One region of the Pseudomonas sp. PSE1(2024) genome, then DNA from elsewhere that is predicted to be linked to it. Evidence: predicted binding sites of a transcription regulator. Region 1 holds the regulator's gene; each other region holds the start of a gene.

The links. Region 1 encodes sigma-54, which starts transcription at its own class of promoters, with help from an activator protein. Its sites were predicted from a motif close to ANTGGCATNNANNTTGCTNT; they were not measured.
Positions count from the first base shown of each region.
Region 2: ABTV87_RS08860 (circularly permuted type 2 ATP-grasp protein) is a predicted target of sigma-54. The motif match lies at 4,294-4,313, and genes of this name have one in related genera.
Region 3: ABTV87_RS09150 (CmpA/NrtA family ABC transporter substrate-binding protein) is a predicted target of sigma-54. The motif match lies at 4,516-4,535, and genes of this name have one in related genera.
Region 4: glnK (P-II family nitrogen regulator) is a predicted target of sigma-54. The motif match lies at 3,138-3,157, and genes of this name have one in related genera.

Region 1 covers NZ_CP158967.1:1,021,211-1,028,612, forward strand. Annotated here, with positions in the region: gene ABTV87_RS04380 (hypothetical protein) at 1-16, shown strand, start outside; gene ABTV87_RS04385 (superoxide dismutase) at 18-629, shown strand; gene ABTV87_RS04390 (ZIP family metal transporter) at 660-1,553, shown strand; gene ABTV87_RS04395 (HPr family phosphocarrier protein) at 1,593-1,868, opposite strand; gene rapZ (RNase adapter RapZ) at 1,884-2,741, opposite strand; gene ptsN (PTS IIA-like nitrogen regulatory protein PtsN) at 2,744-3,208, opposite strand; gene hpf (ribosome hibernation-promoting factor, HPF/YfiA family) at 3,220-3,528, opposite strand; gene ABTV87_RS04415 (RNA polymerase factor sigma-54) at 3,602-5,095, opposite strand; gene lptB (LPS export ABC transporter ATP-binding protein) at 5,282-6,007, opposite strand; gene lptA (lipopolysaccharide transport periplasmic protein LptA) at 6,007-6,552, opposite strand; gene lptC (LPS export ABC transporter periplasmic protein LptC) at 6,539-7,111, opposite strand; gene ABTV87_RS04435 (KdsC family phosphatase) at 7,120-7,402, opposite strand, start outside.
Region 2 covers NZ_CP158967.1:1,939,790-1,947,191, reverse strand. Annotated here, with positions in the region: gene ABTV87_RS08875 (c-type cytochrome) at 282-1,067, shown strand; gene ABTV87_RS08870 (transglutaminase family protein) at 1,082-1,891, opposite strand; gene ABTV87_RS08865 (alpha-E domain-containing protein) at 1,888-2,838, opposite strand; gene ABTV87_RS08860 (circularly permuted type 2 ATP-grasp protein) at 2,851-4,260, opposite strand; gene ABTV87_RS08855 (ribonuclease E inhibitor RraB) at 4,738-5,085, opposite strand; gene ABTV87_RS08850 (hypothetical protein) at 5,296-5,529, opposite strand; gene speE (polyamine aminopropyltransferase) at 5,686-6,561, opposite strand; gene ABTV87_RS08840 (PLDc N-terminal domain-containing protein) at 6,815-7,006, opposite strand; gene ABTV87_RS08835 (hypothetical protein) at 7,078-7,402, opposite strand, start outside.
Region 3 covers NZ_CP158967.1:2,007,732-2,015,133, reverse strand. Annotated here, with positions in the region: gene ABTV87_RS09170 (sensor domain-containing diguanylate cyclase) at 1-106, opposite strand, end outside; gene rlmKL (bifunctional 23S rRNA (guanine(2069)-N(7))-methyltransferase RlmK/23S rRNA (guanine(2445)-N(2))-methyltransferase RlmL) at 253-2,523, opposite strand; gene rmf (ribosome modulation factor) at 3,054-3,269, shown strand; gene ABTV87_RS09155 (quinone-dependent dihydroorotate dehydrogenase) at 3,408-4,427, opposite strand; gene ABTV87_RS09150 (CmpA/NrtA family ABC transporter substrate-binding protein) at 4,650-5,861, shown strand; gene ABTV87_RS09145 (ANTAR domain-containing response regulator) at 5,877-6,452, shown strand; gene ABTV87_RS09140 (nitrate/nitrite transporter) at 6,808-7,402, shown strand, end outside.
Region 4 covers NZ_CP158967.1:6,247,242-6,254,643, reverse strand. Annotated here, with positions in the region: gene ABTV87_RS28585 (YifB family Mg chelatase-like AAA ATPase) at 1-1,180, opposite strand, end outside; gene ABTV87_RS28580 (HigA family addiction module antitoxin) at 1,669-1,923, shown strand; gene ABTV87_RS28575 (accessory factor UbiK family protein) at 2,685-2,945, opposite strand; gene glnK (P-II family nitrogen regulator) at 3,344-3,682, shown strand; gene ABTV87_RS28565 (ammonium transporter) at 3,720-5,057, shown strand; gene ABTV87_RS28560 (secondary thiamine-phosphate synthase enzyme YjbQ) at 5,273-5,698, shown strand; gene sutA (transcriptional regulator SutA) at 5,801-6,127, shown strand; gene ABTV87_RS28550 (HAD family hydrolase) at 6,193-6,897, opposite strand; gene xerC (tyrosine recombinase XerC) at 6,894-7,402, opposite strand, start outside.

The sequences.
Region 1 (7,402 bases):
CCATGGAGTCCATTGAAATGGCTTTTACCCTGCCAGCCTTGCCTTACGCCTATGACGCACTGGAGCCGCACATTGATGCGCAAACCATGGAGATCCACTACACCAAGCATCACCAGACCTACATCAATAACCTGAACGCTGCGGTCGAGGGCACCGAGTTCGCGGAATGGCCGGTGGAGAAACTGGTTGCCAGTGTTCAGCAACTGCCGGAAAAACTCCGCGCGGCGGTGATCAATCAGGGCGGCGGTCACGCCAACCATTCGCTGTTCTGGGAAGTGATGGTGCCCGGCGGTGGCGGTAAGCCGGACGGCGCGCTGGCCAAGGCGATCGATGAGCAACTGGGTGGCCTCGACAGCTTCAAAGAGGCCTTCACCAAAGCCGCACTGACCCGCTTCGGCAGTGGCTGGGCCTGGCTCAGCGTCACCCCGGAAAAGAAACTGGTGGTGGAAAGCAGCGGTAACCAGGACAGCCCACTGATGAACGGCAACACGCCGATTCTCGGCCTCGACGTGTGGGAGCACGCCTACTATCTGCGCTATCAGAACCGTCGGCCGGAATACATCAGCGCGTTCTACAACGTGATCAACTGGCCAGAAGTCGCTGCGCGCTATCAGGCCGCGCTGGTTTAAGTCTCCTATAAAAACAATCCAAGGCTGACTATGGGCACTGAAACACTGGCGATCGGAAGTGGGCGTATGTTTCGTTACGCAATTGGATCGCTATTGCTGTTGGCGGGCATGACCTTGCTGGTCGCCCACGGACTGGAATGGCTGAATCTGGAACCGAGGCTGTCGCGAGCGTTACAGGGCGGCGCGATCTGCGCCCTCGGCACCGCCCTCGGCGCGGTTCCGGTGCTGGTGATCCGCAACATGCCCCAGGCGCTGGGCGATACGCTGCTGGGTTTTGGCGCCGGCGTGATGCTGGCGGCAACCGCGTTTTCGCTGATCGTGCCGGGAATCGCCGCCGCCGAAAGTCTGGGTCTGAGCCCGTGGGGCGCCAGCGGCCTGATCTGTTTCGGCATCATGCTCGGGGCGTTCGGCCTGTATCTGGTTGATCGCCGGGTGTCGGGTGCCTCGCCGGAAATGCTCATCGGCACTGTCGAGCATCCGGTGATTCCGCCACGGATCTGGTTGTTCGTGTTCGCCATCATTGCCCATAACATCCCGGAAGGCATGGCGGTCGGCGTCTCGGCGGGTGGTGGGATGCCGGACGCAGACAGTCTGGCGATGGGCATTGCCTTGCAGGATGTGCCGGAAGGGCTGGTGATTGCACTGGTACTGGCCGGTGCCGGGATGTCGCGGGTCAAGGCGTTTTTGATTGGTGCCGCGTCAGGTCTGGTCGAGCCGGTGTTCGCGCTGCTATGCGCTTGGCTGGTCAGTCTTGCCGAGTTGTTGCTGCCTTTGGGATTGGCGTTGGCGGCAGGCGCCATGCTGCTGGTGGTGACTCACGAGGTCATTCCGGAGTCGCGACGCAATGGTCACGAGAAGCTGGCAAGCCTGGGATTGCTGATCGGCTTCTGTCTGATGATGGTGATGGATACCGCGTTGGGATGAACCGGGAGGAGGGAGCATGCTCCCTCGCTTCAAGCGTTTTCAACCACCTTCGTCGAAGTAGTTGTTGATCAGGGTCACCAGCGCGTCCATGGCTTCCTGTTCCTGGTGGCCATCGGTACTCAGGTGGATCTTGGTGCCCTTGCCGGCTGCGAGCATCATCATCGCCATGATGCTTTTACCGTCAACCGTGGTTTCCGGGGTGCGGCCCACTCTGATCGTGCAATCGGGAAACTGGCCCGCCACTCCGACGAATTTTGCCGATGCGCGGGCGTGCAGGCCCAGCTTGTTGATGATTTCGATTTCACGAGCAGGCATCGCGGTGTGAATCCTTTAGCTGAGGTCGCGGTGGCGAACCTGGACGTTCTTCAGGGTCTTCTGCAGCGCCTGGCCAAGACGTTCGGTCAGGTAAACGGAACGGTGATGCCCGCCGGTGCAGCCGATGGCAATGGTGACGTAAGCGCGGTTGCTCGCCGCAAAGCGTGGCAACCATTTGTACAGATACGCGTAAATGTCCTGGTACATCTCCTCGACCTCCGGCTGCGCCGCCAGATATTCGGCGACCGGCTGATCGAGACCGGATTGCGCGCGCAGCTCCGGTTTCCAGTACGGGTTCGGCAGGCAGCGTACATCGAACACCAGATCCGCATCCACCGGCATGCCGCGTTTGAAACCGAACGACTCCACCAGAAACGCCGTGCCCGGCTCCGGCTGGTTCAACAGGCGCAGTTTGATGGTGTCGCGCAGCTGATAGAGATTGAGGTTGGTGGTGTTGACCTTCAGATCGGCCAGATCGGCGATCGGGCCCAGCAGAGCGGTTTCATCGTTGATGGCTTCGGCCAGAGAACGGTTGGCATTGCTGAGCGGGTGACGACGACGGGTTTCCGAAAAACGCTTGAGCAATGTTTCGTCATCGGCATCCAGGTACAGGACATCGCACTGGATATGCCGGCTGCGGACTTCCTCAAGCAGCTCGGGAAACCGCGACAGGTGGCTCGGCAGGTTGCGCGCATCGATCGAGACGGCAACCAGCGGCTGGAGCATTTCGGTGTGGACCAGCGCGCGCTCGGCGAGATCTGGCAGCAAGCCGGCCGGCAGGTTGTCAATGCAGTAGTAGCCGTTGTCCTCAAGGACATCCAGGGCGGTACTTTTACCCGAGCCGGAACGGCCACTGACAATGATCAAGCGCATGGTTACGGCCTGTTCTGTTCTTCCAGTACAACCTGGTACAACGCTTCGTTGCTTGGCGCGCTGCGCAGTCTGTCGCGCACGTCCTTGCGGTCGAGCATGCTGGCGATCTGGCGTAACAGTTCCAGGTGCGCATCGGTGGCGGCTTCCGGCACCAGCAGGACGAACAGCAGGTCCACAGGCGCGCCGTCGATAGCGTCGAAATCGATAGGAGCATCAAGGTGCATCAGCGCACTGATCGGCGCTTCGCAGCCCTTGAGGCGGCAGTGAGGAATGGCGATGCCGTTGCCAAAACCGGTGGAACCCAGTTTTTCACGGGCAATCAATGCCTCGAAGACATCTTGCATCTCCAGATCCGGGACTTCCCGGGCGATCAGGTTGGCAATTTGTTCGAGGGCTTTCTTTTTACTGCCGCCCGGCACGTTCACCATGGAACGGCCGGGGGTCAGGATACTTTCAAGTCGGATCATGGGGGTGGGGGTTATCGACCGGTAGCGCCCTGAAGCAGGCTCTGGGTCTTTTCCTTATGCTTTTTGAGTTGTTTATCAAGCTTGTCGGTCAGCGCGTCGATCGCAGCGTACATATCGGTATGTTCCGCGTTTGCGACGACCTCGTTGCCGGGAATATGCAGCGTGGCTTCGATTTTCTGCTTCAGCTTTTCGACGCACATCGTGACTTGCACGTTGGTGATCTTGTCGAAATGTCCCTCAAGCCTCTTGAGCTTTTGCTCAACGTACTCACGGAGAGGTTGGGTAACTTCCAGTTGGTGTCCACTGATGTTGACTTGCATACAGCTTCTCCTTCGTTGCCAGTGCATAAAGCGGCAGGCCGAAGAGCCTGCCACTGGAACGCTGTAACGTGGCTTACATCAACCGCTTGCGTTCGCTCGAAGGCGCGATCCCGAGGGATTCGCGGTACTTGGCGACGGTGCGGCGAGCCACCTGAATGCCTTGTGCCTCCAGTAAACCAGCGATCTTGCTGTCACTCAACGGCTTTTTCTGATTTTCCGCGGCAACCAGTTTCTTGATGATCGCGCGGATCGCCGTGGACGAGCATTCACCGCCTTCGGAGGTGCTCACATGGCTGGAGAAAAAGTATTTCAGTTCATATATGCCCCGTGGGGTATGCATGAATTTTTGCGTGGTCACGCGGGAAATCGTCGACTCGTGCATGCCCACGGCTTCAGCGATGTCATGCAGCACCAGCGGCTTCATGGCTTCGTCGCCGTACTCCAGAAAGCCGCGCTGATGCTCGACGATCTGGGTAGCCACTTTCATCAGGGTTTCGTTGCGGCTCTGCAGGCTCTTGATGAACCAGCGGGCTTCCTGCAACTGATTGCGCATGAAGGTGTTGTCGGCACTGGTGTCGGCGCGGCGCACGAAACCGGCGTACTGGGCGTTGACTCGCAGACGCGGCACCGACTCCTGATTCAGCTCGACCAGCCAGCGCTCGTTGTCCTTGCGCACGATGACGTCAGGCACCACGTACTCGGCTTCGGTGGATTCAATTTGCGAACCGGGGCGCGGGTTGAGGCTCTGCACCAGTTCGATGACCTGGCGCAGCTCGTCTTCCTTGAGCTTCATGCGGCGCATCAGCTGGCTGTAATCGCGGCTGCCGAGCAGGTCGATGTAATCGGTGACCAGGCGCTTGGCCTCGGCCAGCCAAGGGGTCTTGGCCGACAGCTGGCGCAATTGCAGCAGCAGGCATTCGCCCAGGTTGCGTGCGCCGATGCCGGCCGGTTCGAATTGCTGAATGCGGTGAAGGACGGCTTCGATCTCGTCCAGCTCGATGTCGAGCTCCGGATCAAAGGCGTCGAGGATTTCTTCGAGGGTTTCGTCGAGGTAGCCCTGATTGTTGATGCAATCGATCAGGGTGACGGCGATCAGGCGATCGGTGTCGGACATCGGTGCCAGGTTCAACTGCCACAGCAGGTGGCTTTGCAGGCTCTCGCCGGCGGAGGTGCGGGTGGTGAAGTCCCACTCGTCATCGTCGCTGCTGGGCAGGCTGCTGGCGCTGGTCTGGTAGACGTCTTCCCAGGCGGTGTCGACGGGCAGTTCGTTGGGGATTCGCTCGTTCCATTCGCCGTCTTCGAGGTTATCGACTGTCGGCGCGGTCTCCTGATAGGAGGGTTCCTGGATCTCGGTGTTGGGCTTCTGTTCGGCGTTGTCGGCCATGGGATCGGAGTTGTCGAAGTCGTCGCCGTCTTCCTGGCGTTCGAGCATCGGATTGGATTCCAGAGCCTCCTGGATTTCCTGTTGCAGATCCAGGGTCGACAATTGGAGCAGGCGGATGGCCTGTTGCAGCTGCGGTGTCATCGTCAGCTGCTGGCCCATTCTCAAGACTAGCGATGGTTTCATGGCAGGGGCTTAACACCTTATTCGCCGGCGCTATGCGCCATCCACTACAGGGCGCCGGAGCGCCAAACTTAAGCAAATTATATGCCTGAAACTGTCGTGTTTGCCTAGAGCGCTGTAACAATAAAAGCGTATAAAAAGGCGCTTCAACGTTACAGCACCCGGACGGCTGGCCGAATGCCGTCGTGCTTACAGGCGGAACTCGTGACCCAGATAGACTTCCTTCACCAGATCGTTGGCGAGGATGGTCGCGGAGTCGCCTTCGGCGATCAACTGGCCGTCGTTGACGATGTAGGCGGTTTCGCAGATATCCAGGGTCTCACGGACGTTGTGGTCGGTGATAAGAACGCCGATGCCCTTGGCCTTGAGGTGGTGAATGATCTGCTTGATGTCGCCCACGGAGATCGGGTCGACACCGGCGAACGGTTCGTCGAGCAGGATGAACTTCGGTGCCGTGGCCAGTGCGCGGGCGATTTCCACGCGGCGGCGCTCACCACCGGACAGGCTCATGCCGAGGTTGTCGCGGATGTGGCTGATGTGGAATTCCTGCAGCAGGCTTTCCAGCTCCTTGCGACGGCCGGCCTTGTCGAGCTCCTGACGAGTCTCGAGGATGGCCATGATGTTGTCGGCCACCGACAGTTTGCGGAAGATCGACGCTTCTTGCGGCAGATAGCCGATACCGGCCTTGGCGCGACCGTGCATCGGCTGGTGGCTGACGTCCAGGTCGTCGATCAGTACGCGACCCTGATCGGCCTGGACCAGGCCAACGATCATGTAGAAGCAGGTGGTCTTGCCGGCGCCGTTCGGGCCGAGCAGGCCAACGATCTGACCGCTGTCGATCGACAGGCTGACGTCGCGCACGACCTGGCGGCTTTTATAGGCCTTGGCCAGGTGCTGAGCTTTCAGAGTTGCCATTACTGGGTTTTCTCGTCGGTTTTCTTCTTCGGCTGGATCACCATGTCGATGCGCGGACGCGCTTCGGTGACCTTGCTGCCAGTGGCTCGACCGGCGCTGGCCAGTTTCTTCACCGTGTCATAGACGATTTTCTCGCCCTGAGTGGTGTTGTTGTCCTTGTCGACGACTTTTGCCTTGTCGATCAATACAACGCGGTTTTGCGCCGCGTGATACTGAATGGTCACACCCCAGCCCTGAACGGGTTTGGTGTCGCCAGCAGTCTGCAACTGTTCGAAGTAGGCGAGGTTGCCCACCGAAGTCACGACGTCGATATCGCCGTTAGGCGCACGGGTCATGGTCACGGTGTTGCCTTTGACGATCATCGAACCCTGGGTGATGATCACGTCGCCTTTGTAGGTGGCAACGCCGTTCTTGTCGTCCAGCTGGGCATCGTCGGCCTGAATGCGGATTGGCTGCTCTTGATCGTTCGGCAGAGCCCAGGCGCTCACGCTTCCCAGTGCTGCGCCCAGACTGAGCAAAATAGGGAGGGTTTTAACGAGCCTCATACTGTCCTCTTACGTTCGATAGCAGGTGTATCCTGCTTTCCTTCAAATACGCTTTCATTCCTACGCCAGTCGATACACCGCCAGCGCCGTCGATTCTAACGGGTTGCTGGGTCTGCGCATATTGCTGCTGCGGGAACACCGTCATGCGAGTGGAGGTGATCAGGGTGTCGCGGTTCTTTTCGTCGGTGCGCTTGACGCGTACCGAGTCGATCAGCTCGACCTCGGTGCCACCGGAGTTCACTTCACCGCGCTCGCTGGTCACGTGCCATGGGAAATCGGTGCCACGGAACATGTTCAGATCGGGTTTGGTGACCAGTGTAATGTCGGTCGCCTTGACGTGCTCAGCCTTGTCGGACGTCATTTCGTATTGCACTTTGCCGTCTTCGAGGTACTGGATCGTGTGGGTATTGGTCGCATACCAGTCGATCGGGCTTTCCTCTGCCGAAACCGGCGGTTTGTCGAGGAAGCGTTCCGGGCTGATGTTCCAGTAGCCGACCGCACCGAAAATCGCTGCGATGCAACCGAACAGCAGGATGTTGCGAAACTTTTTGCTAAACATGGTTGGACTCACAGGTACGCGTTGTTGGCGGCGTCGAGGCTGCCTTGGGCGCGCAGGATCAGTTCGCAGAATTCGCGGGCGGCACCTTCGCCGCCACGGGCCTGGGTCACGCCATGAGCGTGCTCGCGCACAAAGGCGGCGGCGTTGGCCACGGCCATGCCCAGCCCCACACGGCGGATCGCCGGCAGATCCGGCAGGTCGTCGCCGAGATAGGCCACTTGTTCATAGCTTAGGCCCAGTTGCTCCAGAAGACCGTCGAGAACGACGAGTTTGTCTTCGCGACCCTGAAAC
Region 2 (7,402 bases), 920 kb from region 1:
TGGATATGCAGGCAGGCATCAGGAAATAACAAAAAAGGCGGTCAAGCCATGTTCAAACAACCGAAAGTACGGCAAGCAGGGCTCATTCTTTTCGCCACGACGCTGTTGTTGATTCTGCCGAACCTGACCAAGGTCATCGGCTGATTCAAGCGGCAGGTATTGTTTATCGCCACTGAAAATGTGACTGGCCCGCTACCCGGGCCAGCGTGGCTGTGCCAACCTTTGCGCACTTCCACGACACGGACGGCGATCACTTGAAAACGCTCATTCTGTTCGGGGCCATGCTGCTGAGCATGCCCCTGTCTGCCGCGCAGCTGAACCTGGAGCTGGGCGCGAACAGCCGCACCTGGCAGACCGACGAGTTGCTCAAGCATCCTCAGGTACAAACCCTCACGATCAAGAATGACGTGTCCTACAAGAAGGACATGACTTATCGCGCCGTGCCGATGGCCGCGCTGCTGATCGGCATCAAACCGGACGATCACCTGCAAGCCGTGGCGCTGGACGGTTTTGCCGCCGAGCTGTCCGCCGCACCGCTACTGAACAACAAGGGTTCACGCGCCTGGCTCGCCATCGAGGATCCGGCGCAGCCCTGGCCGCCGCTGTCGGAAGGCAAGCACAGCGCCGGGCCGTTCTATCTGGTGTGGACCGATCCGCAGGCCGGCAATATCAGCCCGGAACAATGGCCGTTCGAAGTGGCGAGCATCAAGCGCATGGCGCCGGTGGCAGAGCGCTTCCCTGCCCTGTTGCCGGATCCTGCGTTGAAGGCCGATGACCCGGTGAATCAGGGATTTGCGCTGTTCCAGAAGAACTGTCTGGCCTGCCATCGTCTGAATGGCGCGGGGGATGCGCAGTTCGGTCCGGATCTGAATATTCCGTACAACCCGACCGAGTACTTCGGCGCGGACTTCCTCAAGCGCTATATCCGCGATCCGCAGAGTCTGCGCCAGTGGCCTCAGGCGAAGATGCCGGGGTTTTCCGCCGAGGTATTGCCGGATGCGGATCTGCAGAAACTGGTGGGGTATTTGCAGCACATGGCCGGGCGCAAGGTTGCGCCGGCCAAGTAGGCCAACTACGTCGTTTACTGCTGCTGCACTGAAATGATTGGCGCTGGTGTGGGCGACACCAGCACTTTCGCATGCATCTGCTCTGAGCCGCCGCCCCGGCGCATGCCCCTCACTGGGCAGGCGTCGAGGTAATCCAGACCCACTGCCAGTTTCAGGTGCCGCTCCGGCCGCGCCAGTTCATTGGTCACGTCAAAGCTGTACCACGCGTCATCGATCCAGGCCTCGGCCCAGGCGTGACTGGCCAGATGCTCGCAATCCTCGCTGTACAGATAGCCCGACACATATCGCGACGGCACCCCGAGGCTGCGCGCGCAGGCCAGAAACGCGTGGGCATGATCCTGGCAAACACCCGCCCGCCCGGCAAACGCCTCGGCGGCACTGGTATCGACTTCGGTGGCGCCCGGTTTGTAGGTCATGTGCTGGTTCAAACCATGCATCAGGTCGATCAGTGCATTGCGGTCCCGGCGCTGTTTGCAGGACTTCTCGGCAAACGCCCGCAGCGCCTCGTCAGCCTCGGTCAGCCGGGTGAAACGCAGGAACGGCAGCGCCGACTGACTCTCGTGCTCGGCTTCGCGCAACTCGTCGATATCGACCTGCCCCCGGGCGCCGATGATGATCGCTTCGTGGGGCTCGTCCATGGTCAGCACATGCAGGATGTTGCCGAACGGATCGAGCTGGGCGCGCACCGGGCGCGGCAGGTCGAGCTGCCAGCTCAGCACATGCTGACGCTCGCTGTCGTGGGGTGTCAGGCGCAGGTACTGGATGCTCGCGCGCACCTGATCTTCGTAGTGATAGGTGGTCTCGTGGCTGATGGAAAGTCTCATGCGGCCTCCAGGTAGGAACTGTGAATGGCGTTGCCCAGCTGGCGCACCAGCGGGATGAATTCGGTGAGCCAGGCGTGTAGCCCTTCCTCGAGAATTTCTTGAATGCCGGTGTAGCGCAGACGCGCATCCATTTCCGCCGCCAGTCGTTGCGCAGGACGACCGTTGGCCCCCGGCAATTGCGCGAGAATCTGGTCGATTTCTTCGGTACAGGCCCGCAGCGAACGCGGCACGTCAGCACGCAACAGCAGCAATTCAGCGACATGCCGGGCGCCCGGCGCATCGCGATAGATCTCGGTGTAGGCCTCGAACGATGACAGCGCCCGCAACAGCGCACTCCACTGGTAATAGGCGTGAGCGGTGCCGTCGCTGACCGCTTCGGCCTGATCGCCGGCCATCTCGTAACGAGCATCGAGCAGGCGCAAGGTGTTGTCCGCCCGCTCGATGAACGTACCCAGGCGAATGAAACGAAACGCGTCGTTGCGCATGATGGTGCCGTAGGACGCACCCCGGAACAGGTGCGAACGCTCCTTGATCCACTCGCAGAAGCGACTCATGCCGTAGCGGCTGAGGCCCTGATTGGCGATCCCGCGAATTTCCAGCCAGGTGGCGTTGATGTTCTCCCACATGTCGGCAGTGATTCGCCCGCGCACCGCGTGGGCGCTCGCTCGCGCCGCGCCGAGGCAGCTATAGATGCTCGCCGGATTCGCCGCATCGAGGGCGAAGAAGTGCAGCAGTCGCTCGGCATGCAACTCGCCGTGGCGTTCCAGGTAATCGTCCAGCGTGCCGGTGATCAACAGCGGCATCGCCAGTTCGTGCAGACCGTCGCCACGGCCGTCCTGCGGCATCAGCGACAGCGAATAGCTGACATCGAGCATCCGTGCGAGGTTTTCCGCCCGCTCCAGGTAACGCGACATCCAGTACAGATCCGAGGCAGTTCTACTTAACATGGCAGGCTTCCTTCAATCCTCGACCACCCAGGTGTCCTTGGTTCCGCCGCCCTGGGATGAATTCACCACCAGAGAGCCTTCACGCAGGGCGACACGGGTCAAACCGCCGGGCACGACCCGGGTTTCGCGACCGGACAATACGAACGGGCGCAGGTCGATATGGCGCGGCGCAATGCCGTTTTCGACAAAGGTCGGACAGGTCGACAGCGACAGCGTCGGTTGCGCGATGTACGCGTGGGGCTTGGCCTTGATCCGCTCGCGGAACGCATCGATTTCCGCGGTCGTCGCCGCCGGCCCGACGAGCATTCCGTAACCGCCGGAGCCCTGGGTTTCCTTGACCACCAGATCCGGAAGATTGGCCAGGACATGGGAAAGTTCAGACGGATTGCGGCATTGCCAGGTCGGCACGTTCTTCAGGATCGGCTCTTCGTCGAGGTAGAAACGGATCATCTCGGTGACGAACGGATACACCGATTTGTCGTCCGCCACTCCGGTGCCGATGGCATTGGCCAGCACCACGTTGCCGGAGCGATACGACGACAACAGTCCCGGCACGCCCAGCATCGAATCCGGGCGGAAGGCCAGCGGATCGAGGAACGCGTCGTCGAGCCGGCGGTAGATCACGTCCACGGCTTTCGGGCCGTCGGTGGTGCGCATGAAGACTTTGTCGTCGCGCACGAACAAGTCCGCACCCTCCACCAGCTCCACGCCCATTTCCCGGGCGAGAAACGCATGCTCGAAAAACGCGCTGTTGAAGCGTCCCGGTGTCAGTACCACCACACTCGGGTCGTCGATCGGGCTTGAGCTTTTCAGGGTGTCGAGCAGCAGGTTCGGGTAATGGTCGATCGGGGCGATGCGCTGGGCCGCGAACAGTTCGGGGAACAGGCGCATCATCATCTTGCGGTCTTCGAGCATGTAGCTCACGCCGCTCGGCGTGCGCAGGTTGTCCTCGAGCACGTAATACGTGCCGTCGCCGTCGCGCACCAGATCGACGCCGGAGATGTGCGAATAGATATCGCGGTGCAGATCCAGTCCCTGCATCGCCAACTGATATTGCTCGTTGGCCAGCACCTGTTCGGCGGGAATGATCCCGGCCTTGATGATGCGCTGCTCGTGGTAAAGGTCGGCGAGGAACATGTTCAACGCCTTGACCCGCTGAATACAGCCGCGCTCGACGATCCGCCACTCGCTGGCGGGAATGCTGCGCGGAATGGTGTCGAAGGGAATCAGGCGTTCTGTCCCTTGCTCGTCCCCGTAGAGCGTGAAAGTGATCCCGGCACGATGGAACAGCAGATCGGCCTCGCGCCGCCGCTGGGCCAGCAGTTCGTCAGGCGTTTCGGCCAGCCAGCGGGCAAACTCCCGATAATGCGGGCGAACCTGGCCGCCGGCATCGTACATTTCATCAAAATAGGTGCGGATCATGCCGTACTCCTTGTCACCCCGGACATACAGGCCTTCGCAAGGCCCGTGCCATCGGCATAAACGCTTTGATTTCAATCGGTTGGATATTCACGCCACACACACCGCACCATTCCTGTGCGGCAAATGCCCCAACCTGATCGCCCCCGCTTCATTGCGACGCAGTCCCGTCGCCTATCACCAGCATAGTCAGAGTTGATTTCACTGCCCGGTGCCGGCTGCGGATAATCCGCGCATCCGCTGCAAAAACGTCGCTGACGAAGTACGCAGCCTCACTGATCCGGCTTGCCTCGGCAGCCCTCCCGGCCGTAACCCTGACCGGTTTCCTCTCCTTCCGGTCTTCCCTTTCAGCCACCTTTTCAGGTGGCTTTTTTTTGCGCCGGTTTCTTGTTTCAGGGTTTTGCCATGCGCTTTCGGGGCGGCAGAAACGACAACGGCCGACCCGAAGGTCAGCCGTAGCTAGACGTGTTGCGAGAGTGATCAGTTCAAACGGTGCCGGTTGCGGATCTCCTGTTTCACGCCCCAGCCTTCGATGATGCCGCCCAAGGGCTCGACCACCGCCGAAAAGCCCTGCTCGAAATCGCCAATGTCGTCGTAGGTTGCGTACATCACCTTGCTCAATTCCAGAGACCAGGCGCCGTCGTCGCGCGCACTGACCTGGGCATTGATGGATTCACCGCGAAATTTGCCTGCCGCCCTGCGCGCCCGCTCCTCGTCCGGGAAAATGGCGTAGAACTCGATGGGATGGAATCGGGAAAAATCGAAACCGCCTTCTTTCATGCGGCGCAGCACGCTGCTGCTGATGTCTTCTTGATAGGCTGTGCTCATGAATCGTCCCCCTCGCATAGATGGATAGACTTTCCGTATTCCCTGCACTGGCCCAACGGGCCCGGGTGCTTACGGCAACCGCGTTGCCGGCGGGAAACAAGCATGTAGCTGACAAGACCAGACCTTAGCGATCCGTTCGCTGATCTCGCTTGCAGAGTAGCCCCAAGATAGAGCCGCTGCCAAGGCCTGGTACATGAAGAAAATGAAGATTCAGATTGGGGTGATGCTGCGGATTTCGATGCTGTTCTGGGTTTTCAGGCTTTTCACGCCGGCATCGGCGGTGCGCCCTTCCAGATCGTTCAGGTCAAGCTCGGCGGCGACTGGCAGCAACCGTTCCTTGATGAGGCGGGCTGCCCGTTCATGGCTGGGGCATTCCTCGCACTCGAAGACTTCGTCGATCGTTTCACCATGATCGTCCACGAAAGTGACTTTCCACTTTGACATCGGAGCCTCCTCGATCAAACCCGCAAATGGGCTTACACCTATCTCGACTTTTGTCAGGATTGATCGTTCAAAAGGTTTACACCGATGCAACATGAAAAAAGCCGAGGCCGGCGTGTTTTCGCACACCGGCCTCGGCTTTTTCTGACCCGCGAACGATCAGTCGTTGCTTGGCTTGTTCACCGCTTGCAGCACGTATTGCGGCAAGGCGAAGGCGCCGATATGGATTTCCGGGTTGTAGTAGCGGGTGACGATGCCGCTGCCGATGAAGCGCTGTTGCAGGACTTCGCGGCTCAGCTTGCGGTAGGCCGGGTTGGTCGAGCCCCAGGCGAAGGTCATCGAACCGCCGATGTAGGTCGGTACGGCCGCCTGATAGAAGTGCCAGTCCGGGAACAGGCTGCGCAGGCGGCCGGCAGTGGTTTTCACTTCTTCGATCTGCATGAACGGCGTGCCGTTCTGGGTCACGAGGATGCCGCCCTCGTTCAGGCAGCGGTGACAGGCCTGGTAGAAGTTTTCCGAGAACAGCACTTCGCCCGGGCCGATCGGGTCGGTGGAGTCGGAAATGATCACGTCGAACTTTTCAGTGGTGGTCGCGACGAAGCGCATGCCGTCGTCGATCACCAGGTTCAGGCGTGGATCGTCGTAGGCGCCCTTGGAGTGGTTCGGCAGGAATTCCTTGCACATGTCGACCACGGTGCCGTCGATCTCGACCATGGTGATGTGCTCGACGCTGGCGTGTTTGGTCACTTCGCGCAGCATGCCGCCGTCGCCGCCGCCTATGATCAGCACGCGCTTGGCGGTGCCGTGGGCGAGGATCGGCACGTGGGTGAGCATTTCGTGGTAGATGAATTCATCGGCTTCGGTGGTCTGGATCACGCCATCCAGCGCCATCACCCGGCCCATGCGCGGGTTCTGGAAGATCACCAGGTGCTGGTGTTCGGTGCGCACTTCGTGCAGCAGTTTTTCCATGCGAAAACGCTGGCCGTAGCCTTCGTAGAGGGTTTCCAGGTATTCGCTGGTCTTGGTGACGGTCATGGTGAAGTGCTCCGATGAATGCGCGGGCGCCAATCGTCAGGTTCGATTGCCCGGGAAAGGCGCGCATTCTACGTTGCCGAAGATGACAGGTCGAACCTTCCTCTGACAGACGACATTTTGAAGCCGCAGAAAGGCAAATGTGGGAGCGAGCTTGCTCGCGAAGAGGCCATCCGACTCAACACATTTGCTGAATGAAAAATCGCCTTCGCGAGCAAGCTCGCTCCCACAGGAAAGAGCCTGTTCAGTTGTGAAACTAGATCCGCACATTGCCCCGCGGCCCGGCAATCGCCCAGATGATCAGGCCCAGCACCGGCAGAAGGATGATCAGCAGCACCCAGAGGATTTTCATCCCGGTCTCGGCGCCGCTTTTCAGCACATTGATGATCGCCCAGATGTCGAGCGCAAGAATGATCAGGCCGACCAGGCCGTTGAACGTGGAACCCATGGTGTCGCTCCAGAATAGTGGCATGCACTTTTAGGATAGACGGTCGCGCACAGGGTTCCCTTTTATTGCGCTCAGACGTGAACGGCGATCTTCAGGGCTTCCAGCGACGGCGCGGCGGCAATGCCGACTTCGGCGCACAGTTCCAGTACGCGCGGCACGTCGTTGCCGTAGACCAGCACCACTTGCAGCTCGTCGTCGAGCAACTGGCTGAAGTTCATCAGGGTGTAACCGCCGTTTTCCTTGTTCAGGCTGCTCATCTGCACCTGGATGCGGTTGAGCGCGGTCAGCGCCTCGGTCTTGGCCAGTTGCTTGGGCTTGAGGTTGAACTCGACGCCCGGGCCGAACGAGGCAACGATCTGCGCGAACAGGTCGGCGTAGGTGTCGGCCTGGAACAGC
Region 3 (7,402 bases), 990 kb from region 1:
CCGTGAGAATCCCGCCGGCGAGCAATACCAGCAGCGCGACCAGCCAGGCCGAGACTTCTTCGCTGATAAAACCCAATATCTTCGGGCGCACGGGGTGCAACGACATAAAAGCCACTCACTACGTCAGCATCTGCGGGAAAAACCCCATCGGCCGTGTGTGAGTTATAGCTATTAGCCACTAATTTGGCTAGCTCTGAACGGATCCAAGAGCCTTTAAAAATCAAGGCTCTGTGGATCCAATTTTGCAGAGTGTCAACGAGCCGTGATTTTCCAGGCGCGGTGGATCTTGCCGTTGCGGGCGAAATCCGGGTCTATGGTGCTGGCGGTGATTTCCTCGACCGCATAACGCTCGGCCAGGTTGTCTTCGAGCTGGAACTTGCGGAAGTTGTTGGAGAAGTACAACACCCCGCCCGGAGCCAGACGCGCCATCGCCAGGTCGATCAACTGCACCTGATCACGCTGCACGTCGAAGATGCCTTCCATGCGCTTGGAGTTGGAGAAGGTCGGCGGATCGATGAAGATCAGGTCGTATTCGTCGCGGGAATTCTCCAGCCACGCCATCACATCGCCCTGCTCCAGGCGGTTCTTGTCGGAGAAACCGTTGAGCGACAGGTTGCGACGCGCCCAGTCGAGGTAGGTTTTCGACAGGTCGACGCTGGTGGTGCTGCGCGCGCCGCCCTTGGCTGCGTGCACGCTGGCGGTCGCGGTGTAGCAGAACAGGTTGAGGAAGCGCTTGCCGGCGGCCTCTTTCTGGATCCGCATGCGCATCGGCCGGTGGTCGAGGAACAGCCCGGTGTCGAGGTAGTCGGTGAGGTTGACCAGCAACTTCACGCCGCCCTCGGTCACTTCATTGAACTTGCCCTGAGCCGCCTGACGCTCGTACTGCTTGGTGCCGCTCTGACGCTCGCGGCGCTTGACCACCACGCGGCTCTTGTCGATGTTCAGCGCCTGCGGGATGGCCGCCAACGCGTCGAACATGCGGATCGAGGCCTTTTCCGGGTCGATCGACTTCGGCGCGGCGTATTCCTGAACGTGCACCCAGTCGTGGTACAGGTCGATGGCCATGGCGTATTCCGGCATGTCCGCATCGTAGACGCGGTAGCAGTCGATGCCTTCGCGCTTGACCCACTTGCCCATGGCCTTGAGGTTCTTCTGCAGGCGGTTGGCAAACATCTGCCCGCCTTCGCTCAGGCGCGGTTGCTCGATCACTGGCGCCGGGGCCGGCGTCGGTTTGATCGGGTTGCCGTTCTTGTTGAACTCGCGCTCTTGCGGCTCGTTCGGCGTCTGATCGTAGGCGGCTTGCTCGCGCTCGGCCTGACGTTGTTCCGGGGTGCGGCGCTCGCCGGTGACGAACTGATCCGGCAGGACCTTGATCAACAGCAGCTTGCACGGCAGCGCGCCGTTCCAGAACGAATACTGTTTGTGGCTGCGAATCCCCATGCGCTTGCCCAGGTCCGGCGCGCCGGTGAACACCGCCGCTTCCCAGTTCAGGCAGGCCTGACGCAGACGCTCGCCGAGGTTCTGGTAGAGGTACAACAGGCTGGCTTCATCACCCAGACGCTCGCCGTACGGCGGGTTGCAGATGACCAGGCCTTTCTGATTCTGGTCCGGACGCGGTTCGAACGTCGCGACTTCACCCTGATAGATCTTGATCCATTCGCTCAAGCCGGCGCGTTCGACGTTGTTGCGGCCCGGCTGGATCAGCCGTGGGTCGGCTTCATAACCACGAATCCACAGCGGCGGTTTGGCCAGACCGGCAGCAGCACGCTCGACCGCTTCTTCATGCAGTTTTTTCCACAGCGCCGGTACGTGGCCCAGCCAGGCGGTGAAGCCCCACTGCTCGCGACGCAGGTTCGGCGCCATGTCGGCGGCGATCATGCCGGCTTCGACCAGGAACGTGCCGACACCGCACATCGGGTCAGCCAGCGCGCCACCTTCGGCGGCAATGCGCGGCCAGCCGGAACGGATCAGGATCGCGGCTGCCAGGTTTTCCTTCAGCGGCGCAGCGCCCTGCTGCAAGCGGTAACCGCGCTGGTGCAGGCTGTGGCCGGAGAGGTCGAGGGACAGAATCGCTTCGCCACGATCCAGACGCAGGTGAATGCGCAGGTCCGGGTTGAGCTTGTCGATGCTTGGGCGGTCGCCCTGCGGGGTACGCAGTTTGTCGACGATGGCGTCCTTGACCTTCAGGGCGCCGAAGTGGGTGTTGTCGATGCCCGAACCGTGGCCGCTGAATTCCACGGCCAAGGTGCCGTCGGCCAGCATGTGATCCTGCCAGTCGACGTCGAGTACGCCGTGGTACAGGTCTTCGGCGTTTTTCATCGGGAAACGCTTGAGCACCAGCAGCACCCGGTTGGCCAGACGCGACCAGAGGCACAGGCGATAAGCGGTTTCCATGGTCGCCATGCCACGCACGGCGGAGGTGTGTTCGCGGGCCTCTTCAAGGCCAAGCCCGACGGCTTCCTCGATGAGCAGGCCTTCAAGGCCTTTGGGGCAAGTGAGGAAGAGTTCGAAACGGTCGGACATGGTTTTTCCAGAGCCTTTGGCTAATGAACCGGCAACGCATTGCCGATCCGGTTTTCAATCAGGCGCTTTTCTACAAGAGCGCCCGCGTGGCACGAAGGTGTGCCGTTCCATCCCCGCTGCTCGGGTTAAAAGAGCTTAGATGCCGGGACAGATAAAAAAGTTGAAGCAACAAAATGACTCAAAGCAACCCTTCGTCGAATAGTACCCCAGCGCAAACGTGGGTCATTCTCACTAAAGGATTAACCTCATCATCCAGCGCGGGGCCGATCATACCGGGGTTTGGCCAATAAACATTGGATAAATACGCGGTTACTTATGGCCATAGCATCTTTTTCGTTACGTCCTTATGACAAAACGGTCATTCCATCGATGTGACTCATTGGTTAGAACTGGACACAGGTTGACGTCGCAACGGCGTCAACGCCTTGGCTCGCCACGCCGGCAGCGAGCCGCCAACGGCAGAGTTTTTCTGCCAGACCTCAATTGAGGTCGACGCGACAAAAACAGTCAACAAGTGAGGGAAACACCCTATGAGAAGACTTAAGCGTGATCCGTTGGAAAGAGCATTTTTGCGCGGATATCAATATGGCGTTGGTGGCAAATCCCGTGAGCTTTGCCCATTTACTCTACCGTCGGTACGTCAAGCTTGGATCAACGGCTGGCGAGAAGGACGCGGCGACAACTGGGACGGTATGACCGGCACTGCGGGAATCCACAGACTCAACGAACTTCACGCCGTCGGCTGACACAGGGCACTTATTCCGACACGACAATCTGATTTCGCAACACACTGATCACCATGCACGTCCTTCCCGGACGGCGGGCTACGGCCCAGGGGCTCCTTCGAGGAGCCCTTTTTTATGCCTGCCTTTTATGTCCGCCAATCAGCGCTTGGCGGCGATCGCGTCCACGGACTCGCGAATCAGCGCCGGGCCCTTATAGATGAAGCCGGAGTAGATCTGCACCAGGCTAGCGCCGGCAGCGATCTTCTCGGCCGCATGCTTGCCTTCGGTGATGCCGCCCGCCGCGATGATCGGCAGCTTGCCGCCCAGCTCGGACGCCAGCACTTTCACGGTGTGGGTGCTCTTCTCGCGCACCGGCGCGCCGGACAGACCGCCCGCCTCGTCACCGTGTTCCATGCCTTCGACGCCCACGCGGCTGAGGGTGGTGTTGGTGGCAATCACCGCGTCCATCCCGGTTTCGATCAGTGCTTGTGCGACCTGCGCGGTTTCTTCGTCGGTCATGTCCGGCGCGATCTTGATCGCCAGCGGTACATGTTTGCCGTGGCGCAGGGCCAGTTCGGCGCGGCGCGTGGCCAGGTCCGCCAGCAATTGCTTGAGCGAATCGCCGAATTGCAGGCTGCGCAGGCCCGGGGTGTTCGGCGAGCTGACGTTGACCGTGACGTAACTGGCGTGGGCGTAGACCTTGTCCAGGCAGATCAGGTAGTCATCCACTGCGCGTTCGACCGGGGTGTCGAAGTTCTTGCCGATGTTGATCCCCAGCACGCCCTTGTATTTGGCCGCCGCCACCCGCGCCAGCAGATTATCCACACCGAGGTTGTTGAAACCCATGCGGTTGATGATCGCCTCGGCTTCCGGCAGGCGGAAAATCCGTGGTTTCGGGTTGCCCGGCTGCGGACGCGGGGTCACGGTGCCGATTTCGACAAAACCAAAACCCAGCTGCGCAAAGCCGTCGATGGCCGCGCCGTTCTTGTCCAGACCGGCCGCCAGACCCACAGGGTTCGGGAACTCCAGGCCCATGACATTCACCGGCAGCGACGCCGGAGCCTTGCACAGCAAGCCGTTGAGGCCCAAACGCCCGCCCGCGCCGATCAGATCCAGCGACAGATCGTGGGAGGTTTCCGGGGAAAGTTTGAACAACAGCTGACGGGCCAGGGTGTACATGGGCGGCTATGACTCGGGCGGCGAAAAGAGGCGGCGATTATAGCCGGGCATCGCCCCGCCGCGCGAGGCGCACGGGTAAATCCGTGCGCATGGCATATGCCTTGCACCTTCCTCGACATCAGCCCGCAGGCCAATGGTGGCGTGCAGGCAAGGACAATGGCGTCGTCTCTCGGTTTTGCGCGGGCAAAGCCCGGGACGACGTTTTTTTTGAGGGTGGCTTTCATGACTCAAACCTCCGCCGGGCCGCTGGCCTGGGTCAACGGCAGCGATGCCCCGGAAAAAAGCGCGATCAACCTCGGTTTCATGGCCCTGAGCGACTGCGCCTCGCTGGTGGTCGCCGCCACTCAAGGCTTTGCTCAGCCTTACGGGTTGACCCTGAATCTCAAGCGCCAGAGTTCCTGGGCCAACCTGCGGGACAATCTGGTCAGCGGCGAACTCGATGCTGCCCACAGCCTTTACGGTCTGATCTACGCGGTGCACCTGAGCATCGGTGGTGTCGCGCCGACCGACATGGCGGTGCTGATGGGCCTGAATCAGAACGGTCAGAGCCTGAACCTGTCCCACGGTTTGCAAGGCCTGGGCGTGACCGGTCCTGAAGCGCTGCACCACCATGTGCACCAAACCCGCGCAAAACTGACCTTCGCCCAGACCTTCCCGACCGGCACCCATGCCATGTGGCTGTATTACTGGCTGGCGAGCCAGGGCATCCATCCGTTGCAGGATGTCGACAGCGTGGTGGTGCCGCCGCCGCAAATGGTCGCGCACTTGCAGGCCGGACGCATCGATGGCCTCTGCGTTGGCGAGCCGTGGGCGGCCAGCGCCGTGCAGCAGGATCTCGGTTTCACGCTGGCCACCAGCCAGACCATCTGGCCCGATCACCCGGAAAAAGTCCTCGGCTGCACTCGCGCCTTCGTCGAGCAGTACCCCAACACCGCCCGCGCGCTGGTGATGGCGATCCTCGAAGCCAGCCGTTTCATCGAAGAAAGCCCGGAAAACCGCCGCAGCACCGCGCAGTTGCTGAGCGCCCCGGAATACCTCGACGCCCCGGTTTCCTGCATCGAACCACGCTTTCTCGGCGACTACGACGATGGCCTCGGCAACCGTTGGCAGGACCCGCACGCCCTGCGCTTTCACGGCGATGGCGCGGTGAACCTGCCGTATCTCTCGGATGGCATGTGGTTCATGACTCAGTTTCGCCGTTGGGGTTTGCTGCGCGATGACCCGGATTACCTCGCCGTCGCCCGTCAGGTGCAGCAACTGGAGATCTATCGCGACGCGGCGACTGCTGTGGGCGTCGCGGCCTGGGGCAAGGACATGCGCAGCAGCCAGTTGATCGACGGCAAAATCTGGGACGGCAGCGACCCGGCCGCCTATGCCCGGAGCTTCAAGCTCCACGCGCTGAGCGACAGCGCGCCCCTTCTCGCCCACCGCTGACAGGAGACCGCGAACATGCTGCGCATTCTGCTGATCAACGACACCGCAAAAAAAGTCGGACGCCTGAAAGCTGCGCTGACCGAGGCCGGTTTCGAGGTGATCGACGAGTCGGGCCTGACCATCGACCTGCCGGCGCGCGTCGAAACGGTGCGTCCGGACGTGATCCTGATCGATACCGAGTCACCGAGCCGCGATGTGATGGAGCAAGTGGTGCTGGTCAGCCGCGACCAGCCGCGGCCGATCGTGATGTTCACCGACGAGCACGATCCCGGCGTAATGCGTCAGGCGATCAAGTCCGGGGTCAGTGCCTACATCGTCGAGGGCATTCACGCACAACGCTTGCAGCCGATTCTCGACGTGGCCATGGCCCGCTTCGAAAGCGACCAGGCCCTGCGCGCCCAGCTACAGGCCCGCGACCAGCAACTGGCCGAGCGCAAGCGCATCGAACTGGCCAAGGGTTTGTTGATGAAAATGAAGGACTGCAACGAAGAAGAGGCCTACACCCTGATGCGCCGCCAGGCCATGAGCCGCCAGCAGAAACTGATTCAGGTGGCGGAACAGATCATTGCCATGAGCGAGTTGCTTGGCTGAAGCCCTGCCCTGCCTTGATCGTTCCCACGCTCCGCGTGGGAATGCAGCCATGGACGCTCCGCGTCCGCTTCAGAGCATGACGCAGAGCGTCACCGAATGCGTTCCCACGCAGAGCATGGGAACGAGCCACATCGATGTGGCACAAATCTCGCTAAGCAATCCCCACAGGTAACCAACGGCGGTTGCCCCACCTACGACAAAGACGTCGCTCACCTTCTTCGCCCCTTTCGGCGATCCGGGTAGCGGCGTTTTTGCGTTTTGGCCCCACAGCCCGGGGCCGGTGGTGCGGCCGTGGTGGCGCCCCACTGTGCTGGTTCTGACTCCTTCTCGAGATTCTCTACAGCTGAGGTGCGCGATGAATAAAAGCTTCTGGAAATCCGGCCACACCCCGACCCTGTTCGCGGCCTTCCTGTATTTCGACCTGAGCTTCATGGTCTGGTACCTGCTCGGCCCGCTGGCGGTGCAGATTGCCGCCGACCTGCACCTGACCACCCAGCAGCGCGGTCTCGTGGTGGCCACGCCGATTCTGGCCGGCGCGGTACTGCGTTTTGCGATGGGCATGCTCGCCGATCGCCTGTCGCCGAAGACCGCCGGGCTGATCGGCCAGGTGATCGTGATCTGCGCACTGTTCGGTGCCTGGAAACTCGGCATCCACAGTTACGAACAGGCCCTGCTGCTCGGTCTGTTCCTCGGCATGGCCGGCGCCTCGTTCGCCGTGGCCCTGCCCTTGGCCTCGCAGTGGTATCCACCGGAGCATCAGGGCAAGGCGATGGGCATCGCCGGGGCCGGCAACTCCGGGACCGTGTTCGCGGCACTGATCGCCCCGGTACTCGCGGCGGCGTTTGGCTGGAGCAATGTATTCGGTTTCGCCCTGATTCCGCTGATCCTGACGCTGGTGCTGTTCGCCTGGCTGGCGAAAAATGCGCCGGAGCGGCCGAAAGCCAAATCCA
Region 4 (7,402 bases), 1.3 Mb from region 1:
GCGCTGTCGCCTCCCGCGCCACCGTCAGGTGCAAATCGATCCGGTCCAGCAACGGCCCCGACAGTTTGTTGCGATAGCGCTGCACCATGTCCGGCGTGCATGAGCACTTGCCGCTCGGTTCGCCAAGATATCCACAGGGACAGGGATTCATCGCCGCCACCAACTGGAATCTTGCGGGAAATCGCACCCGTTCCTTGGCACGGGCGATCACGATGCAGCCGGATTCCAGCGGTTCGCGCAGCACCTCGAGCACCTTGCGATCAAACTCGGGCAGCTCATCGAGAAACAGCACACCGTGGTGGGCGAGGGTGATTTCGCCGGGTTGAGGTTTTGAGCTGCCACCGACCAGTGCCGGGCCAGAGGCCGAGTGATGCGGCTGGCGAAATGGGCGCTGCGGCCAATGGGTCAACGGCGCGCCGCTGGCGACGGATTGAATCGCCGCCACTTCCAGCGCTTCACTCTCGGCCAGCGGTGGCAGCAACCCCGGTAATCGACTGGCCAGCAACGTTTTGCCCGTTCCCGGTGGTCCGCTGAACAGCAGGTTGTGCGCACCGGCGGCGGCAATCAGCAGCGCCCGTTTGGCGGCCAGTTGGCCCTGGACTTCATTCAGGTCGGGATAAGGTTTGGCGGCATGGATCAGCCCGTCCGAGACATACGGCTCGACCGGTGTATGCCCATTGAAATGCGCCACGGCCTCCAGCAGATGATCCACCGCGATCACCCTGAGTCCCGAAGCCAGACAAGCCTCCTCGGCATTCGCCCGCGGCACCACCAGCGTCCGCCCGGCCTTGCGCGCTGCCAGTGCCGCCGGCAACACCCCGCGCACCGCCCGCACGGCGCCGGACAATGCCAGTTCGCCAAGGCACTCCACGTCATCCAGCGTCAACGTCGGCACCTGCACACTCGCCGACAGAATCCCCAGCGCAATCGCCAGATCGAACCGCCCGCCATCCTTGGGCAGATCCGCCGGCGCCAGATTCAACGTGATCCGCCGCGCCGGAAACTGCAGCCCGGAATTGATGATCGCACTGCGCACGCGGTCCTTGCTCTCCTTCACCGCCGCTTCGGGCAGGCCGACCATGGTCAGCGAGGGCAAGCCGTTGGCCAGGTGGACTTCAACGGTGACGGCGGGAGCATCCACGCCTATCTGGGCGCGGCTGTGGACGATGGCGAGGGACATGGTCGTTCCTTGAGTTGAATCGAGGGGCCGCTTCCTGCGGGTTGTTGAAGGGTAGTTGAGCGAGGTTCTAGCGTTTGAGTAGAGGTTTACAAGACGTATCAGAAAGCGGTTGTGCGGGCCTATGCGTTCATCTTCTGCCCGCTAACAGACCACTTGGCTCAAGCTCAGGTCCGCACGTAACGGCAACTTCAATAAACCTCCGTTGAATGGCTGACAAATTTCCAGCCAGTCGGAGTGCTTCGAGGTGTAGTTCAACAACCTGAAGTAGCTTTTTCTTTCTCTTTTTATCCTTCACAGAGACCTCCTTCCTGATGGGTGTCGCTAATGTAATGGCAGGCGTAAGGACAACATAAATAGGCGCAGACGCTGATTTTTGTAGGGGCGTGCCCTAATAGTTGTAGGACGCCAGCGAAAGCGACTCGACGGTCTTGTATCGCAAAGTCGGATGCTCCAGTTTGGCCGCTCAATGCAGCCTCTGGAGGCGAAAAATGGACCGCAATGGTATGCGCCCGACTCATCCGGGCGAGGTGCTGAATAAGGAATTCATGGAGCCGTTGGGCATGACGGTCATGGACTTGGGCATGCCCACAAACTGGCCTGAAACCGAGATCGAGAAGCTTGTGAAATGCCAACTCAGGATCTGCGCCGATCTGGCAATCAGGCTGGCCATCCACCTCAACACCACACCTGAGTTCTGGATGAATCTTCAGTCGACTTACGATTTGCGAAAAGCTGAAGTTTAGAGAGGAGCTTCGGTCCGTGATCAACTGGAGCGGCTGGCGCATTGCGCTTGATCTGAATCCAAGGTCGTACGGCGGGGAGCTGAACAGTTGCTGTGACTACTCCTCAGAAAACCGATTGTTGCAGATATATCGAGGCGAAAAAAAACCGCCTTGAGGAGACGGTTTTTTAGTTGCAGGCTTCGGTGAGGCCAAGGCCTGCGCATCCTTAGTGGACACACTCACGTTTGCTGAGGTTATGCAGGTTTGCTCCTGGATGCAAGCGTCAGGATCACTTGGCTCCCAGCAAGGCAGGGCTGAGAGATGACGTGTCTGATATGCCGGGAATACACGCTTAACGCCTTGATACAACTTGTTTAAATGAATTTTGTAGGGGCTGCAATACCATCCGTTGCGACGATGCCCACTCATGGAGTGTTCACAGAGTGTGGCCGGGAGCATAAAGATTTCATGTCCCCCAACACGGTGTGAGAACCGTGCCGGTGCTTTTTTGGGGGATCCACACCCGGCCGCCTTGGTGGGCACACTCACGTGTAGTCCCGAAAGTGTTCGTACGCCGGAAAGAGCATCGGAGGTTTGGCCCCACGCAAGGAGGGCCAAAATATGTCTAAGTTTCTTAAACATATGTGGCGCCTCGTCAGGATCGCGCTATGGGCATTTCGCCTGTACGAGATTCTGCGAGACCGTTGGAATAATTCGCTGTAGGAATTGATCCGACGGAAACCGTTCCTGCCTCGGCAGGAGCGGTTTTAGCTTCTCAATATTCACTCAGCCGGCGGCGTCAGCTTCGCTTCCAGCTCCGCCACCTTCGCCTCAAGGCTCTCGAGCCGGGCGCGAGTGCGCGCCAGCACCACCATCTGACTGTCAAACTCTTCGCGGCTCACCAGGTCCAGTTTGCTGAAGGCGCTTTGCAGCAGCATCTTGAACTGGCTTTCGATTTCGGCTTTTGGCAAGGGCGTGTCGCCGCTGAACAGGCGGGAGGCGGTGCCGCTCAGGGCGTCGAGGAAGTCTTTGGGCGCGAGCATGGGATATGTCCTGGAAACAATGGCCGGCAGTGTATCACGCAGTGTCTATAGTCATTGGCGCAGGCACGGATGCACGCTTTTCGCGCAACTGGATGCACGGCCGCGCACCGTTGTTGTGCGTATCCGGAGTGCCATTTGGGTGATGGCATCTGCGGCAGCGGCCAAGGGATTGAAATCAGTGGTTTTTGGCGAGATGGCAAGCTTTCTGCTTAGTCACCTTCGACCCATGCACTGATGCAGTCGCTGTGACGAATGCAGTGCGGCAGACGGAGCGGGGAGTTTCGTCTGGAGCGGTTAGCTGGCGTCGACAACGAAGCGTTACAAAGCCAGGCACTGCGCTTAGACTTGAGTCGGGTTTGTTTTCCTGGGGCAAGTCCACCAATTCGGGAGAGAGTTTCATGAAGCTAGTCACTGCCATCATCAAGCCGTTCAAGTTGGACGACGTGCGCGAGTCGCTGTCCGAAATCGGCGTGCAGGGCATTACCGTTACTGAAGTCAAAGGCTTCGGTCGGCAGAAGGGTCACACCGAGCTGTATCGCGGCGCGGAGTATGTGGTCGATTTTCTGCCCAAGGTGAAAATCGACGTTGCCATCGACGACAAGGATCTGGATCGGGTTATCGAGGCGATAACCAAGGCTGCCAACACCGGCAAGATCGGTGACGGCAAGATCTTCGTGGTCAATCTGGAACAGGCGATCCGCATCCGTACCGGCGAAACCGATACCGACGCGATCTAAACGCCGCCACAAACCCAACGCCCCAGGAGAAAACAATATGACTCTGCGTAAATTCGCAGGGCTAGGAGCCCTGTTGTCTATCGTAATGCCCGGCCTGGCCATGGCGGCAGACGAAGTGGCAGCTCCAGTCCTGAACTCCGGCGACACCGCCTGGATGCTCACCTCCACAGCCCTTGTGCTGTTCATGACCATTCCCGGCCTCGCGCTGTTCTACGGCGGCATGGTTCGGTCGAAAAACATTCTTTCCGTGATGATGCAGTGCTTCGCCATTACCGGTCTGATCAGCGTCCTGTGGGTCATTTATGGCTACAGCATTGCGTTCGACACCACCGGCATGGAGCAGGGCGTCGTCAACTTCAACTCGTTCGTGGGCGGTTTCGGCAAGGCGTTCCTGGCCGGCGTCACCCCAGCGAGCCTGACCGGCCCGGCGGCGCTGTTCCCCGAGGCGGTCTTCATTACCTTCCAGATGACCTTCGCGATCATCACCCCGGCGCTGATCGTCGGTGCGTTCGCCGAGCGGATGAAGTTCTCCGCGATGCTGATCTTCATGGGCATCTGGTTCACCCTGGTCTATGCACCGATCGCGCACATGGTCTGGTCCGGCAACGGCGGCCTGATGTGGGACTGGGGCGTGCTCGACTTCGCCGGCGGCACCGTTGTGCACATCAACGCCGGTGTGGCCGGTCTGATTGCCTGCCTGGTGCTGGGTAAACGCAAAGGCTTCCCGACCACCCCGATGGCGCCACACAATCTGGGTTACACCCTGATGGGCGCGGCGATGCTGTGGGTTGGCTGGTTCGGCTTCAACGCCGGTTCCGCTGCGGCCGCCAATGGCACCGCCGGCATGGCGATGCTGGTCACTCAGATCGCGACCGCCGCTGCTGCACTGGGCTGGATGTTCGCCGAGTGGATCACCCACGGCAAACCAAGCGCACTGGGTATCGCATCCGGCGTCGTTGCAGGTCTGGTTGCGATCACTCCGGCCGCTGGCACCGTGGGCCCGATGGGCGCTCTGGTGATCGGTCTGGCTGCGGGCGTGGTCTGCTTCTTCTGCGCCACCACGCTGAAACGCAAACTCGGTTATGACGACTCCCTTGACGCCTTCGGCGTGCACGGTATCGGCGGTATCCTCGGCGCGATCCTGACCGGTGTGTTCGCTGCACCGTCGCTGGGTGGCTTCGGCACCGTCACCGACATCGCCGCACAAGTCTGGATTCAGTGCAAAGGCGTCGGCTTCACCGTGATCTACACCGCGATCGTCACCTTCATCATCCTCAAGGTGCTGGATGCCGTGATGGGTCTGCGCGTGACCGAGGAAGAAGAATCGGTCGGCCTGGATCTGGCACAACACAACGAGCGCGGCTACAACCTGTAAGCACGCGCCGCAAAAAACTTGCCCGGCTCGCCGGGCATTTTTTTGTCTGGAATTTGTCTTCCCTGATACAGCTGAAAGGATTTTTCGTACTGCTTTGGTCGTGTTTACGACGAGTGTTTTTCTGCGGCCAAAGGCTTACATCATTGAAGGAATATTAGGGCCTTTGTTTTTTTCCAGAGCGCGCTAGAATGCGCCCCGAACGTGCGGAGAACTGTATGTGGCAACAGACTCTGATAACCCTGCGGGCACGGCCCCGGGGCTTTCATCTGGTGACGGACGAGTTGCTCGCCGGCCTGCCCGAACTCAAGGCATGCCGGGTCGGTCTGTTGCATTTGTGGCTGCAGCATACCTCGGCGTCGTTGACCATCAACGAGAACGCCGATCCGGCGGTACGTCGCGACTTCGAACGATTTTTCAATCGTCTGATCCCACAAGGAGCAGACGGCTATGAGCATAACGACGAAGGCCTGGACGACCTCCCGGCGCACTTCAAGGCCAGCGTGCTGGGCTGTCAGATCAGTTTGCCGGTAACGGCGGGCCGACTGGCACTGGGCACCTGGCAAGGCGTTTACCTGGGCGAGCACCGTGATCATGGCGGTGCCCGTAAAGTCCTCGCCACCTTGCACGGTGAAGGGGCATAAACCGTTGGTCACCAATGGTTACCGATTTTTTTCCGGCGACTTTCGACAGTCGCCAAAGCTGGTCTATAACTAATCTGCTTTTCGCAAGTCATGAGGTAGAACATGAGCGACGATGATCTGGAAAACGACGACCTCGAAGTAGGCGACGAAGACGAGGCCGAAGACGGTCTGGAAGCAGCAGCGGAAGACGTTGCTGAAGACGATGGCGGTGACGATACGCCGGCCCCGGCTGCCAAAGGCAAGGCCAAGGCTGCGGTGTCGGTCGACGAGTTGCCGAGCATCGAAGCCAAGAACAAGGAGCGCGATGCCCTGGCCAAGGCCATGGAAGAGTTCCTTGCGCGCGGCGGCAAGGTGCAGGAAGTGGAGGCCAACGTGGTCGCCGATCCGCCCAAGAAGCCGGACAACAAGTACGGCAGCCGCCCTATCTGAGGCGTGTCGCTTGCTTGCTGAAAAAGCCCGCCGTCGCTGCGGGCTTTTTCATGGGCGAAAGAAAATCAGCCGCGGCTGTTCCAGCGGGCGAGCACGGCAGGCAGTTCGTTCAGGCTGCGAATCTCGGCATCCGGCAGGCGCTCCGCTTCCCAGACCTTGCCGGCCGGGTTGAACCAGATCGCACGCAATCCGGCCTGCTGCGCCCCGGCGATGTCATCCCCCGGGTGGTCGCCGATATGCACAGCGGCTTCGGCGCTCACGCCACCGCGCTGCAATGCTTCATGGAACAGTCGCGCATCCGGCTTGGCGATGCCGATGTCTTCGGCGCACAACGCAAACTTGAAGTAGTCCGCCAGCCCGAGACGACGGACATCGGCGTTGCCGTTGGTGACCACTCCGAGGGCGTAGTGTTTGGCGAGGGTTTCCAGGATCGGCTCGACCTCCGGGAACACCTCGATCTGATGCCGCGCATGCAGAAACACTTCAAAACTCTTGTCTGCCAGATCCGACGCTTCGCTGTGGGCGTATCCGGCTTCCTCCAGCGCATGGAACAGCACTCGCCGGCGCAACGCGCTGATGCGGTGCTTGAGTCCCGGCTCGTTGGCCAGTACCCGCTCGCGGATCGACCACAGATGCTCCACCGGCACCGCGCCCAGATTCGGCGCATGTTCGCTCAGCCATTCGCGCAAAACCGCTTCGGCGCTGACGATCACCGGGGCGGTGTCCCACAGGGTGTCGTCGAGGTCGAAGGTGATCAACTGGATGCTCATGAATCGTCGCCTTTCATGCGTTTGGCCCGTGGATGGGCGCTGTCGTAGACCGCCGCCAGGTGCTGGAAGTCCAGGTGGGTGTAGATCTGGGTGGTCTTGATGTCCGAGTGGCCGAGCAATTCCTGCACCGCGCGCAGGTCCTGGGAGGACTCGAGCAAATGGCTGGCGAAGGAGTGCCGCAGCATGTGCGGGTGCAGGTTCTGCCCCAGTTCGCGCTCGCCGGCGAGTTTGACCCGCACCTGAATCGCTCGCGGGCCAAGACGTCGGCCCTGCTGGCTGACGAATACGGCGTCGTCCGCCGGATTGGTCAGCGCCCGCAGCGGCAGCCATTGCTCCAGTGCTTCCCGGGCCTTTTTGCCGACCGGCAACAGGCGTGTCTTGCTGCCCTTGCCGAGTACCTGAACCATGCCGTCGGCCAGATCGAGCTGATCGAGATTGAGCCCGGTCAGCTCCGACAGGCGCAGGCCGGAGGAGTAGAACAACTCCAGAATCGCCTGATCGCGCC